3 regions of the Salinivibrio sp. VYel1 genome follow, and region 2 is predicted to be linked to each of the others. Evidence: predicted binding sites of a transcription regulator. Region 2 holds the regulator's gene; each other region holds the start of a gene.
What was found. Region 2 encodes CRP, which controls carbon source genes, mostly activating them, when cyclic AMP is high. Its sites were predicted from a motif close to TGTGANNNNNNTCACA; they were not measured.
Positions count from the first base shown of each region.

Region 1 (4,290 bases), on a different contig from region 2:
ATCGCAAGAGTGATGTCTTTACCCAGCTCGTAGCCCGCTTGCTCAACCGCTTCTTTAATCGCAGCCAGTGCAGCAGCGTTTGATTCTAGGTTCGGTGCAAAACCACCTTCGTCACCCACGGCAGTGCTTAGGCCTTTGGCTTTCAGTACTTTTGCGAGGTTGTGGAATACTTCCGCACCGATGCGCAGTGCTTCTTTCAGGGTTTTCGCGCCAACAGGCTGGATCATGAACTCTTGGATATCAACGTTGTTATCCGCGTGCTCACCACCGTTAAGGATGTTCATCATTGGCAGAGGCATTGAGAACTGACCAGCTGTGCCGTTTAGTTCAGCAATGTGTTCAAACAAAGGCATGCCTTTCGCAGCCGCGGCTGCTTTTGCGTTAGCAAGAGACACCGCCAGGATAGCATTCGCACCAAATTTAGATTTGTTGTCAGTGCCGTCGAGATCGATCATCACTTGGTCGATATCGGCTTGGGCTTTCGCGTCTTTACCTTGTAGGGCTTCGGCGATTGGGCCGTTAACCGCTTCAATCGCTTTTAGAACGCCTTTACCCATGAAACGTGACTTGTCACCATCACGCAGTTCTAGCGCTTCGCGAGAACCCGTTGATGCACCTGAAGGTGCTGCCGCCATACCAACGAAGCCACCTTCTAGGTGTACTTCAGCTTCAACGGTTGGGTTACCGCGTGAATCGATGATTTCACGGCCTAGAACTTTAACGATCTTAGACATTGTGATTCCTCTCGTCTGTCATTGTTTTTAAAAATAAAAGCGGCTGCCTACGTTCAGGCGACCGCTCGAATCTCGTTTATAGCTCACCGCGCTGTTTTTTGCCTGCCGCCGCAACAAACCCGGCAAACAGTGGGTGACCATCACGTGGTGTCGACGTGAATTCTGGGTGGAACTGGCACGCAACAAACCATGGGTGCTCAGGGTTCTCGATGATCTCCACCAGCTTTTTATCTGCAGACAAGCCTGAGATTGAAAGCCCCGCTTTTTCTAGCTGCGGACGCAATAAGTTGTTCACTTCATAACGGTGGCGATGACGCTCGTGGATCTGCGTGTTGCCATAAAGCTGGTGTGCTTTAGACCCTTCCGTAAGATGACAAAGCTGTGCGCCAAGACGCATGGTACCGCCCAGATCAGAGGTTTCACTGCGCTCTTCCACTTTGCCTTCTTCATCCACCCACTCGGTGATCAGACCCACCACTGGGTATTTACTCTCTTTGTTAAACTCGGTCGAGTTTGCGCCTTCCATACCCGCGACGTTACGCGCGTATTCAATCAGGGCAACCTGCATTCCTAGGCAAATGCCGAGATACGGCAGTTTATTTTCACGCGCATATTGTGCCGCCAGGATCTTGCCCTCTACACCTCGGTCACCAAATCCACCTGGTACCAAGATAGCATCCAAGTCTTGCAGCATTTCCGTGCCACGTGTTTCAAGATCTTGCGAGTCTACATACTTGATGTTGACGGTGAGACGGTTTTTCAACCCACCGTGCTTCAACGCTTCGTTGACAGATTTATACGCATCCGGCAACTCGATATATTTACCCACCATACCAATGGTCACTTCGCCCATTGGGTTGGCTTCTTCGTAGCTGACCTGTTCCCACTCTGACAGGTCAGCTTCCGCCGCTTCAATGCCAAAGCGGCTGCAAACCAGATCATCCAAGCCTTGAGAGCGGATGAGTGATGGGATTTTGTAGATAGAGTCTACGTCTTTCATGGTGATCACGGCTTTTTCTGCCACATTACAGAACAGCGCAATTTTCGCGCGCTCATTGGCCGGGATCGGGCGCTCACTACGACACACCAGTACATCAGGCTGGATACCAATCGATAGCAGCTCTTTCACCGAATGTTGCGTTGGCTTGGTTTTCACTTCACCCGCGGCCGCCAAATAAGGGACCAGAGTCAAGTGCATAAACATGGCATGTTCGCGGCCGACTTCAACGGTCAGCTGACGAATCGCTTCTAAAAACGGCAGCGACTCAATGTCGCCCACTGTCCCGCCGATTTCGACAATGGCAATATCGTGACCTTCACCACCGGCGATGATGCGGTCTTTGATCGAATTGGTGATGTGTGGAATCACCTGAATGGTGGCTCCCAGGTAATCTCCACGGCGCTCTTTGCGCAGTACATCCGCATACACACGACCGGAGGTAAAGTTATTACGCTTGGTCATTTTGGTGCGGATAAAGCGCTCGTAGTGGCCGAGATCAAGGTCGGTCTCTGCGCCGTCTTCCGTGACGAATACTTCCCCGTGTTGGGTAGGGCTCATTGTCCCTGGATCCACGTTGATATAAGGGTCGAGTTTCATGATGGTGACGTTAAGGCCACGCGCTTCAAGAATGGCTGCCAATGAGGCTGCAGCAATACCCTTACCGAGGGAGGATACAACACCGCCCGTAACAAAAATGTAGTTCGTCGTCATGCTAAACCTGAGAGTTGGATTTAGAGGAAATTAATGAAGTTCTGGACGGGACATTATGATACCAGACCCCATTGACTCCCACAATGTGAAAGCTACCACACACCCTGGTGTTTTTAATTGTCACAAATCAATTATGCCAATTACAGGATATTTACTTATTCGCCTTTTTGACGGCCTGCCATGCCGATTCTAGTTCATCTAGCTGACATTGTTGAATGTTTTTTTCATTATCACGTAAGTGGTTTTCAACCTTACGAAAGCGAGATTCAAATTTTTGGTTGGCACGGCGTAGGGCTTGCTCGGCATCTGTCCCTAGGTGGCGAGCCAAATTTACCACCGCGAATAACAAGTCCCCGACTTCTTCATCCACACGCGCCTGATTGACAGAAGTTTGCGCCAGCTCTTGCTCGACTTCTTCAATCTCTTCCCGCACTTTATCTATCACAGGGGCGACAGTCGGCCAATCAAAGCCCACACGTGCACAACGCTTTTGCAATTTATACGCTCGTATTAAGGCGGGTAAGCCTTGTGTCACCCCATCGAGCACACTTTCCGGTTGCACAGAGGACGATTTCTCGGCGCGCTCTTTCGCTTTGATACCTTCCCAATCTGGTGCCATTAAAGGCTTTCCCTGCGCATCTTTGGGACCAAAAACATGAGGATGACGACGGATGAGTTTGTCGCAAATGCCGCGCACCACATCCTCAAAATCAAAATGGTTTTCTTCCCGCCCCAATTGACTGTAGAACACAATTTGAAAAAGTAGGTCACCGAGCTCATCTTTTAGGTCTGACCAGTTTTCACGTTCAATGGCATCCGCCACTTCATAGGCTTCTTCTAGCGTATGAGGCACGATGGAGGCGAAGTGTTGCGCGTTGTCCCAATCACAACCTTTGTCGGGATCACGTAAGGTAGCCATAATGGTCAGTAATTGCTCGATAGGAGCCATAAAAGCATTCCTTCTAAAAAAACGCCCTGTCGAGACAGGGCGAAGGATGATTAGCGAAGACGTTTGGCCTCGACCACATCTTTTACTTGTTCAAGCCGGTTAACCACGCGGCTCAGGGTGTCGAGATCGGAGATTTCTAAATCAAAATCCATAATAGACATTTGTTTTTTGTAATCCACGCGACTTTGCATGCCCGCTACGCGTGCTTTTTCATTGCTGAGCACGGTATTGATGTCTTTGACCAACCCGGTACGCTCATTGGCAGATAAGCGGATCCGCACATGGTACTGACCAATGTGCCCTTTACCCCAAACCGTGGCAATAATGCGCTCGGGCGCGTGATGACTCAGTTCGTTGAGTTGCTCACAATCAGCGCGGTGCACAGAGATACCCCGCCCTTGGGTGACAAAACCTTTGATCTCATCACCGGGTAATGGCTGACAACAACGCGCAAGGTGAGTCATTAAGTTATCAACCCCCTCCACAACCACTGCATCACGGTGCGCCTTGCCCGTATTCGGCTTTTGCTCACTTTGTTGCAGCTTCTCTAAAAGCTGTTGCTCTTCTTCTTCAAGACTTGGCTTGTTAATCAGGCCATTGATATGGTTAACCACCTGATTAATACGCAAATCACCGCTACCAACTCCCGCGTAGAGCTCATCCAGTGTATTCACATTAAAGCGTTTGAGCGCGAGTTGAGCGTCTTTGCTGGTACCACCGATTTTTTGCAGCTCGGTATCCAAAATCTCTTTACCCGCGGCAATGTTCTTATCTTTATCCTGTTTGCGGAACCAAGCATTGATTTTGGCGCGTGCCCGGCTCGAATTCACAAAGCCATGGCTGGGGTTTAGCCAATCTCGCGAGGGGTTGGGCTCTTTTTGGGTAATGATTTCTAC
Region 1 covers NZ_RSAM01000003.1:67,017-71,306, forward strand. The annotation lists gene eno (phosphopyruvate hydratase) at 1-734, opposite strand, end outside; gene EHW58_RS04210 (CTP synthase) at 811-2,445, opposite strand; gene mazG (nucleoside triphosphate pyrophosphohydrolase) at 2,597-3,394, opposite strand; gene relA (GTP diphosphokinase) at 3,445-4,290, opposite strand, start outside.
Region 1: a site for CRP is predicted at 2,530-2,545, ahead of EHW58_RS04210 (CTP synthase). Genes of this name have one in related genera too.

Region 2 (4,290 bases):
AGAAAACACTGGCGTATTGGCTAGAGGCGGGGCTGCCACATGGCCTTATCAACTTGGTGCAAGGTGGCCGTAATACCGGTGAGGCACTCGCGCAAGCGCGCGGCATCGACGGACTGCTATTTACCGGTAGCGCCAATACTGGCCATATTCTCCACCGCCAGTTTGCCGGTCAGCCTGATAAGATGCTCGCACTTGAAATGGGGGGAAATAACCCCTTGGTGGTCAGTGATCAGTTTGGTGATTTAGAGGCCACCGTGTATACCATCATTCAGTCAGCGTATCTTAGCGCCGGCCAACGCTGTACCTGTGCGCGCCGCTTGCTGTTGCCTGAGGGTGAAGTGGGTGACAAGATCTTGACGCGCCTAGCTCAATGGACAAAAACCGTGCGTGTAGGCGGTCAGTTTGATGATCCGGCTCCGTTTATGGGCGCACAGATCTCAGTGGCGGCAGCGGAAGGCATCCTGGCGACACAACAAAAGCTTGTTGATCTGGGCGCGAAGCCAGTGATTGAGTGTGAACATCAGCATGATGCGGTGATCTCGCCAGGGATCTTGGATGTCAGTGGTATCCAAGACTTACCGGATGAAGAGTATTTTGGCCCGTTGTTGCAAGTGCAGCGTTACCAGGATATGGCCGATGCGGTCACCAAAGCCAATGACACCCGTTATGGATTGTCTGCCGGACTTATCAGTGAAGACGATGGTGAATGGCAGTATTTCCTTGACCATATTCGTGCAGGGATTGTTAACCGCAACCGTCAATTGACCGGAGCCAGTGGCGATGCGCCATTTGGTGGGCCAGGTGCTTCGGGGAACTTACGCCCTAGCGCGTATTACGCGGCAGATTATTGTGCTTATCCGATGGCATCCATGGAGGGCGAGCAGGTGATGCTTCCCGAGACATTCGCCCCCGGTATACCGACTCAACAGGACTAAGGAGAGCAACATGGACAGTGGCCAAGCGTTATTCGACAAACTGTGGCAGGACTACATCAACCGCCTGTGCCCTTCGGCACATAAGGTGCATGCCTTATTAGAGGAAGGGCAACCTTTGATCAATGATCATATTGCCTTACGTACATTTGGTTTGCCTAAGGTTGGGCTAAAGGTACTCGCGCGTCCATTTCTCGCCTTGGGGTATCAGCAAAAAGGTGACTATACCTTTGAAGCGAAAAAGCTCAATGCTTGCCATTTTGAGCACCCCGATCCCTTGATGCCGAAAGTCTTTATCAGTGAGTTGATGGTCGAGCAATGCTCGCCCGCGCTTCAAGCGATTGTTGAGAAGCTGGTGGCACAAGTTGATGCGTCGTCACTTACAGGCAGCGATTTTCTCCATCAGGGCCGCCTATGGGATATTGATTGGGCAACCTATCAAACGCTTGCCGAAGAGAGTGAATATGCGTCTTGGGTGGCGGCACACGGTTATGGTGCGAACCATTTTACCGTGAGTGTGAATCAGCTGAATGCGCATGATGATTGCCTCTCGGTGAACAACCGATTGCGCGATAATGGCTTTGCGATTAACGAGTCAGGCGGGGAAGTCAAAGGGGATGCATCTGTGTATCTGGAGCAATCCTCTACCATGGCGGACCGCGTGCCCGTTACTTTCTCCGATTGCACGCAAACCATCCCGGGTGGCTTTTACGAGTTTGCCAAGCGGTATGTGTTGCCCAATGGTGAACTTTACCAAGGTTTTGTGGCTGCTTCGGCAGACAAAATCTTTGAAAGCACCCATTAGTGCGTCACGCATTGCTTATCGACATCATGGGAAAAGGGAGCGTGTGATACGCTCCCTTTTTTATCGTCTATTGGGCCTCGATGTCGAGCCAAAACGTGTCTGGAATCGCTTGTGTTTCGTTGCTTAAATGCGGGTTATCGACTCGGATGACAGTACGCTCACCAATGTTCGCCTTTTCAAAGGTTTCCTTAACTAAAGGCGCATTATTGAAAAACTCGATAAATGATCCGTCTTGATACGCCGCTTCAAAAGCGCTATTTAACATCTCGGCGACGTCAGCATGTTGCGGAGACACAAACAGGAACATCGGAAAGCGATAGATCAGCATCAGGTGTGGGTCAACTAACAGATTACCGTATTGCGGCCGCTCGGCTAATTCACTAAAAGGCTCAATCAAGGCACGAGGGAAGAGATCGGCCCGGCCCGTATCAACCACTTTGAAAATGTTTTCAAAGCTCGATATTTCACGTACGCGAAATCCCGCTGAGTTAAGCACCTTGACGTCGGCCCAACCTTGTCCCTGAATCATAGTCAGAGACTGCAAGTCACTCGCGCTACTTATCTGAGCAAGTTGGGGCTCGGTGGCTTGGTTGGTAATAAACAGGCGGTGGCCGAGTAAGCCACGAAACACGGGATAGCGAACGGGGATCAATTCAGCTTCCAGTGTACGGTCGGCACCAAGCCAGTCGACGGTGAGCTTGCCTTGCTTGAGCATTTCCACCTTACGAGATTGAGAGCCAATTTGGCCGTCAAAGGCTTGTAAGGTAACAGATCCTCCCGACTTTTCGGCAAGAAACTCGATGAGCTCAATGGCATAGAGATCAAGCGCCGAGCCGGCGCGTGGCTCGGGGTGGACAATCGTCGTATTGGACGCAGCATGGACTGAAAACACAGAGAGCGCGAAGGCGGTGAGGGTAACCATGAGTTTTTTCATAAACGACACCTTGTTAATTTTATGTTAACCATGTCGTTTTGAGTGTAGAAGCAATCCGCGTGCTTGCCAGATAATGGAGATAAAAAACCGACGCCAGGGCGTCGGTTGGTGATACAGAGAGCGGCGCGATTAGCGTGTGCCGTATACCACGATGGTTTTACCGTGTGCGGAAATGAGGTTTTGCTCTTCCAGCATTTTAAGGATACGTCCCACTGTTTCGCGTGAGCAGCCAACGATTTGGCCAATTTCCTGACGGGTGATCTTAATCTGCATACCATCAGGATGCGTCATGGCATCAGGCTGCTTCGCCAAGTTCAATAGGGTTTGTGCAATGCGCCCTGTGACGTCCAGGAAGGCAAGATCCCCCACCTTTTGGCTCGTTACCTGCAAGCGGCGCGCCATTTGTGAGGACAAGCGCATCAAGATATCAGGATTCACTTGGATAAGCTGGCGGAACTTTTTGAATGAAATTTCTGCCACTTCACACGGTGATTTGGCGCGTACCCAAGCAGTGCGCTCTTGGTCTTCTTCGAAAAGCCCGAGCTCACCGATGAAGTCACCTTGGTTAAGGTAAGACAGGATCATTTCCTTGCCTTCTTCATCTTTGATCAGTACGGCCACAGACCCTTTCACGATGTAATACAAGGTCTCCGCCTTTTCACCAGCATGGATAAGCGTGCTTTTCGACGGATACTTATGAATATGACAATGTGAAAGGAACCACTCGAGTGTAGGGTCTGTTTGAGGTTTTCCTGGAACCATATAACTTATTTCCTCTGCATGTGTTGCCCGGCAACAACGTCCTATCTTTGTCTGAGGGGTAACCCATCAGATCATTGCACAGAATACGAAGTCTGAACGCGGGCTACAAGCTCACTGTATGTTAACAAGAGTGTATCTTTTTTTGTTGGTGATTTCTTGATTTTGATCTAGGCCAACCGCCTAAAAAACTGGCAAAAACGTGGCTAAGATCACGGCTTGAGAAGTAATACATCATGAATGCGCTACGCCTCAGCCAATCTTGCCTTTTTCTATCAATTGCTGAATCAATGGACGGATGATCAATTCCATTGCAAAGCCCATTTTTCCTCCCGGCACCACTAAGGTGTTATGGCGCGACATAAACGACCCAGTGATCATTTGCAACAGATAAGGGAAGTCGACGTTTTTCATGCCACGAAAGCGGATCACCACAAAGCTTTCATCCAAAGACGGAATCCCTTTGGCATTTAATGGGTTTGAGGTATCTACCGTGGGAACGCGCTGAAAGTTGATATGGGTGCGAGAAAACTGCGGGGTGATATAGTGCAGGTAATCATCCATTGAGCGCACAATCGAGTCGGTCACCGCTTCACGAGAATGGCCTCTATCGCGCGTATCGCGGACAAATTTTTGAATCCACTCTAAGTTGACGATGGGGACCATACCAATCAAGAGATCGACGTGCTGCGCAACGTTGACGTCACCGTCGACCACGCCGCCGTGCAATCCTTCGTAAAACAATACATTGGTATTGTCGGCCAAGTCTTGCCATGGCGTGAAGGTACCAGGCATTTGGTTATAGGGCACCGCTTCATCAAAGGTATGTAAGTAGCGGCGGTACTTCCCGGTGCCTTGGT
Region 2 covers NZ_RSAM01000007.1:32,103-36,392, reverse strand. The annotation lists gene astD (succinylglutamate-semialdehyde dehydrogenase) at 1-935, shown strand, start outside; gene EHW58_RS08155 (DUF1338 domain-containing protein) at 946-1,737, shown strand; gene EHW58_RS08150 (ABC transporter substrate-binding protein) at 1,805-2,671, opposite strand; gene crp (cAMP-activated global transcriptional regulator CRP) at 2,801-3,433, opposite strand; gene EHW58_RS08140 (phosphoribulokinase) at 3,683-4,290, opposite strand, start outside.

Region 3 (4,290 bases), on a different contig from region 2:
TTTCTTCGCCGCCGATGCCAATAACGCCTCGTCATTTCGTGTGTCATAGCCAAGTGACGTTAGTAAGTCATGTAAGGTACTGTCCGGCACGGCCGCTTCTGAGCCCCATGCACTGATATAGCGATCAGCGAGGTTGGCCATTTGTGCGACTGTCTTCAATGCAGATTCTTTCATCGCTTTCTCCGAGGGGTCTGCCCCCTTCTTTTATTGGGCAATATTGTTGTCATTATTGTTAGATGGCAAGGCTCATTCCCTGCCATCTATGAGGTTGTTAACCCATTATTTTGCAATTAGCGCTTAATCGCTTCTAACTGCCAAATGTTAGTAACGTAATCGCGAATTGAGCGGTCTGAGCTAAACTTACCGACCAGCGCGGTGTTTAGAATGGCTTTACGTGCCCATTGCGACGCGTCACGGTAATCACGGTCAATGTCATTATGTGCGCGCACGTAATCGGCAAAGTCAGCCAAACACAGGTACGGGTCGCCGCTACCCATGACACTGTCAAAAACAGGACGCAACGCCCCAGGCTGACCTGGCGTAAACGTCTCATCCAACAGACTGTCCAAGGCGGCCTTCAATAGAGGCTGGCTATGATAGACCGCTTCAGGCTGATAGCCTTTTTTGCGCAACGCCGTGACGCCATCGACATCAAGACCAAAGATATAGATGTTGTCGTCACCCACTTCTTCACGGATTTCCACGTTCGCGCCATCCATGGTGCCAATGGTGAGCGCGCCGTTGAGTGCCATTTTCATGTTCCCCGTGCCAGACGCTTCTTTACCGGCCATAGAAATCTGCTCAGACACATCGGCAGCAGGAATAATGATTTCCGCCATACTGACACGATAATCAGGAATAAATACCACTTTGAGCTTGTCACCGACTCGTGGATCATTATTAATGGTTTCAGCCACCTTATTAATCGCATAGATGATCGATTTTGCTAATTCATAGCCAGGTGCCGCTTTCGCAGCAAAAAAGACCACACGCGGCGCCATATCGAAATTCGGCTCATTGATGAGGCGCTGGTACAGTGAAATGACGTGTAATAGATTAAGGTGCTGGCGCTTATATTCATGCAGGCGCTTAATTTGTACATCAAAAATCGCATCGGTATTTAGGGTGATATCGAGGTGCTCTTTGACCCATCCCGCCAAACGCTGCTTGTTGCGCTTTTTGACATCCATAAACGTCTTTTGAAAAGCAGTGTCGTCCGCGTATTGTGCAATCTGCTCGAGTTGCTCCAATTGCGCTGGCCACTGCTCACCGATTTTCTCACTGATCAAGTTGGACAAATCAGGATTACAGAACTTCAACCAACGACGCGGTGTGATGCCATTGGTCACATTTTGAATGCGCCCTGGGTATAGCGCGTCAAATTCTGGGAATAAATCACGCTTAACCAACTGAGAATGCAAGGCGGCAACGCCATTCACCGCATAAGAGCCAACCACACATAAATTAGCCATGCGCACCATGCGCTCACCTTTGTCGTCAATCACAGACAACACCTGCTTTTTGGCCACATCGCCGGGCCACTTCGCTTCTACCTCTTGCATGAAGCGATGGTTGATCTCAAAAATGATCTCCATATGACGCGGCAGCAAACTGGCAATCAACGCCTCACTCCAGGTTTCCAGCGCTTCGGGCAGTAAGGTGTGGTTGGTGTAAGCAAAGGTACGACTGGCGATGGACCAAGCCTCATCCCAGCCCAGACGATAATCATCCAGCAATACGCGCATCAGCTCAGGAATAGCGATGGTGGGGTGAGTATCGTTCAACTGAATGGTTTCGTAGTCTGGCAATGCGGCCAATGCATGCCCTGCCTCTAGATGACGACGGAGAATGTCTGCTACAGAAGCTGCACTGTGGAAATACTGCTGCATTAAGCGCAATGTTTTACCCGCATCGTGGTTATCGTTGGGGTACAAGACTTTGGTCAAATTCCCTGCATCGATGGCGGATTGCTGAGCCTGGGTATAGTCACCGTCATTAAAGGCATCAAGGGCAAACGGCGTTAACGCCCGTCCTTCCCATAAGCGAAGCGGATAGACCGTATTGCTTTGATAACCCACAATCGGCAGATCCCAGGGCATGGCCTGAATTGTCATGCTCGGCACCCACTGACGGTACGTGTGCCCTGAGTCCTCAATCACCTCTACATGGCCATAAAAGCCAATGGTTTGCGCTAAGTCAGGACGTACCACTTCCCACGGGTAACCTTCAGGCTCACGCCACGCATCCGGTGCTTCTTGTTGTGCGCCCTCTTTGAATGACTGGCGGAACAAACCATATTCATAGTGCAAGCCATAGCCGACCGCAGGATACTGTTGGGCCGCCAATGAATCCATAAAACAAGCGGCGAGACGCCCCAAGCCGCCATTGCCCAAAGACGGATCACGCTCTTGTTCAAGTAAATCCGTTAACCCGAGGCCAAGCTCACTCACGGCATCGGCAATCGCATCGTACAAGCCCATGCTAATTAAATTGTTGCCGGTTAACCGACCAATCAAAAACTCGAGGGATAAATAGTTAACACTTTTAGCTTGTTTAATGGCTTGATCGTGTTCAGTGGCTACCAGATCACTCGTGGTATGTTCGGCTAATGCACGGCCCAGTGCGAGGTACCAGTCGCGCAGCTGAGCGGTGTCTGGTGCGTGACCTAACTGGGTTAGGTGTTGAACCATACTGATTTTAAACGCACTTTTATCAAACGCATGTTGCTGTTTTGGTGTCATGTCGTCGCTCTCGATAATGGAATGAAACCTTGATGGTTATTCATCTTGCCCAACCCGAGCACGGCAAACATCCTCCCACGTCATGCTCATCAAAGGAGGAGACCACAGGGCGTAGAGAGCCAGGTCACATAGCAATAGTGAGCCGCTTCTCATCAAATCCATGAGCAGCCCTTTATCGAGTGACCTAAGTCACGCTATGAAACAAAAAAGGGGCTACGTCCACGGTGAAAAACATCGCTTTCCTTTTGTGATTTTTGTGCGCTAACGCAAATTAAGCCCTAATAAACCGAGATAGATGTGTATCCCAACCATTAAAAAGGCCAACAATATGACGCTTAAGTGATATAAATCACAATTAAAAGGCGTAGCTGCACTAAATTGGGGCATCCGTTAAGAGATCAGGGATAGATCATAGTTTGTGCGTTTGAAGTTACATACACTGCAATCAGGACAGAGGTGCGCACCAAAAGGGTCGCACCGCATTTGCAGTAAAGGACAGTGTCTTATGTGGATCCCATCAAAGCTGACTCGGCCTGGACGGCTTTATAACGCGATATTACGCCCGCGTGTGCTCGATATTTTACAACAAGCCCCTCACTATAAGCTGGTGCTGTTTCGCTCTCCGGCCGGATATGGCAAAACCACCATGGCTGCACAATGGCTCGCGGATCAATCCAATGTCGGCTGGTTTAGCATTGATGATAGTGACAACGACAGCTTTCGCTTCATTAACTACTTACTGCAAGCGCTGCACCACGCTACCCAAGAGGGCTGCGCCAACACGATAAAGCTGGCGGAAAAACGCCAATTCTCATCACTTCGTGCGCTCTTGTCTGATGTCTTTGCTGAACTGGCTGGGTTTCATGCCACTAGCTATTTGGTGTTGGATGACTATCAGCTCATTGATAATGAGGAGATTCATGAGGCGATGCGCTTTTTCATTAAGCACATGCCAGATAATCTCACTTTGGTGGTCACCTCACGCGCCAACCCTCCACTGGGCACCGCGAATTTGCGCGTACGCGACTTGATGATTGAGATCGGCAACGAGCTTCTCGCGTTCGATAACGAAGAAACGACGCGCTTTTTTAATCAACGTGTCGACGATGGCGTGGATGAATCCACGGCGAACGCATTATGCAACTACGTTGAAGGTTGGCCGTCAGCCTTGCAGCTCATTGCGATTCAAGCGCAGCACCAAAAGCGTACCCTGATGCAAAGCGCCGCGTCTTACGCTGGTTTTAACCATGCCCACCTTTGGGACTATTTGGCCGAAGAAGTGTTTGATTTGCTTGATGCTGAAACACGTCAGTTTCTCATGAAAGTCTCCGTACTAGAGATGTTTAATGACGAGTTGGTTTTCGCACTCACTGAACGCGAAGATGCATTGAATATGCTCGAGTCACTGAATCGCTATGGTTTGTTTATCTATGCGCTGGAGGGGGATAACAATTGGTTCCGGTTTCACCATTTATTCGCGGAGTTTTTGGCCCACGAGCGCCAAGCCAGGATCCCCCACCAGCAACAGCCCTTGCATAGACAAGCCGCA
Region 3 covers NZ_RSAM01000001.1:117,648-121,937, reverse strand. The annotation lists gene malQ (4-alpha-glucanotransferase) at 1-174, opposite strand, end outside; gene EHW58_RS00540 (glycogen/starch/alpha-glucan phosphorylase) at 291-2,741, opposite strand; gene malT (HTH-type transcriptional regulator MalT) at 3,247-4,290, shown strand, end outside.
Region 3: a site for CRP is predicted at 3,080-3,095, ahead of malT (HTH-type transcriptional regulator MalT). Genes of this name have one in related genera too.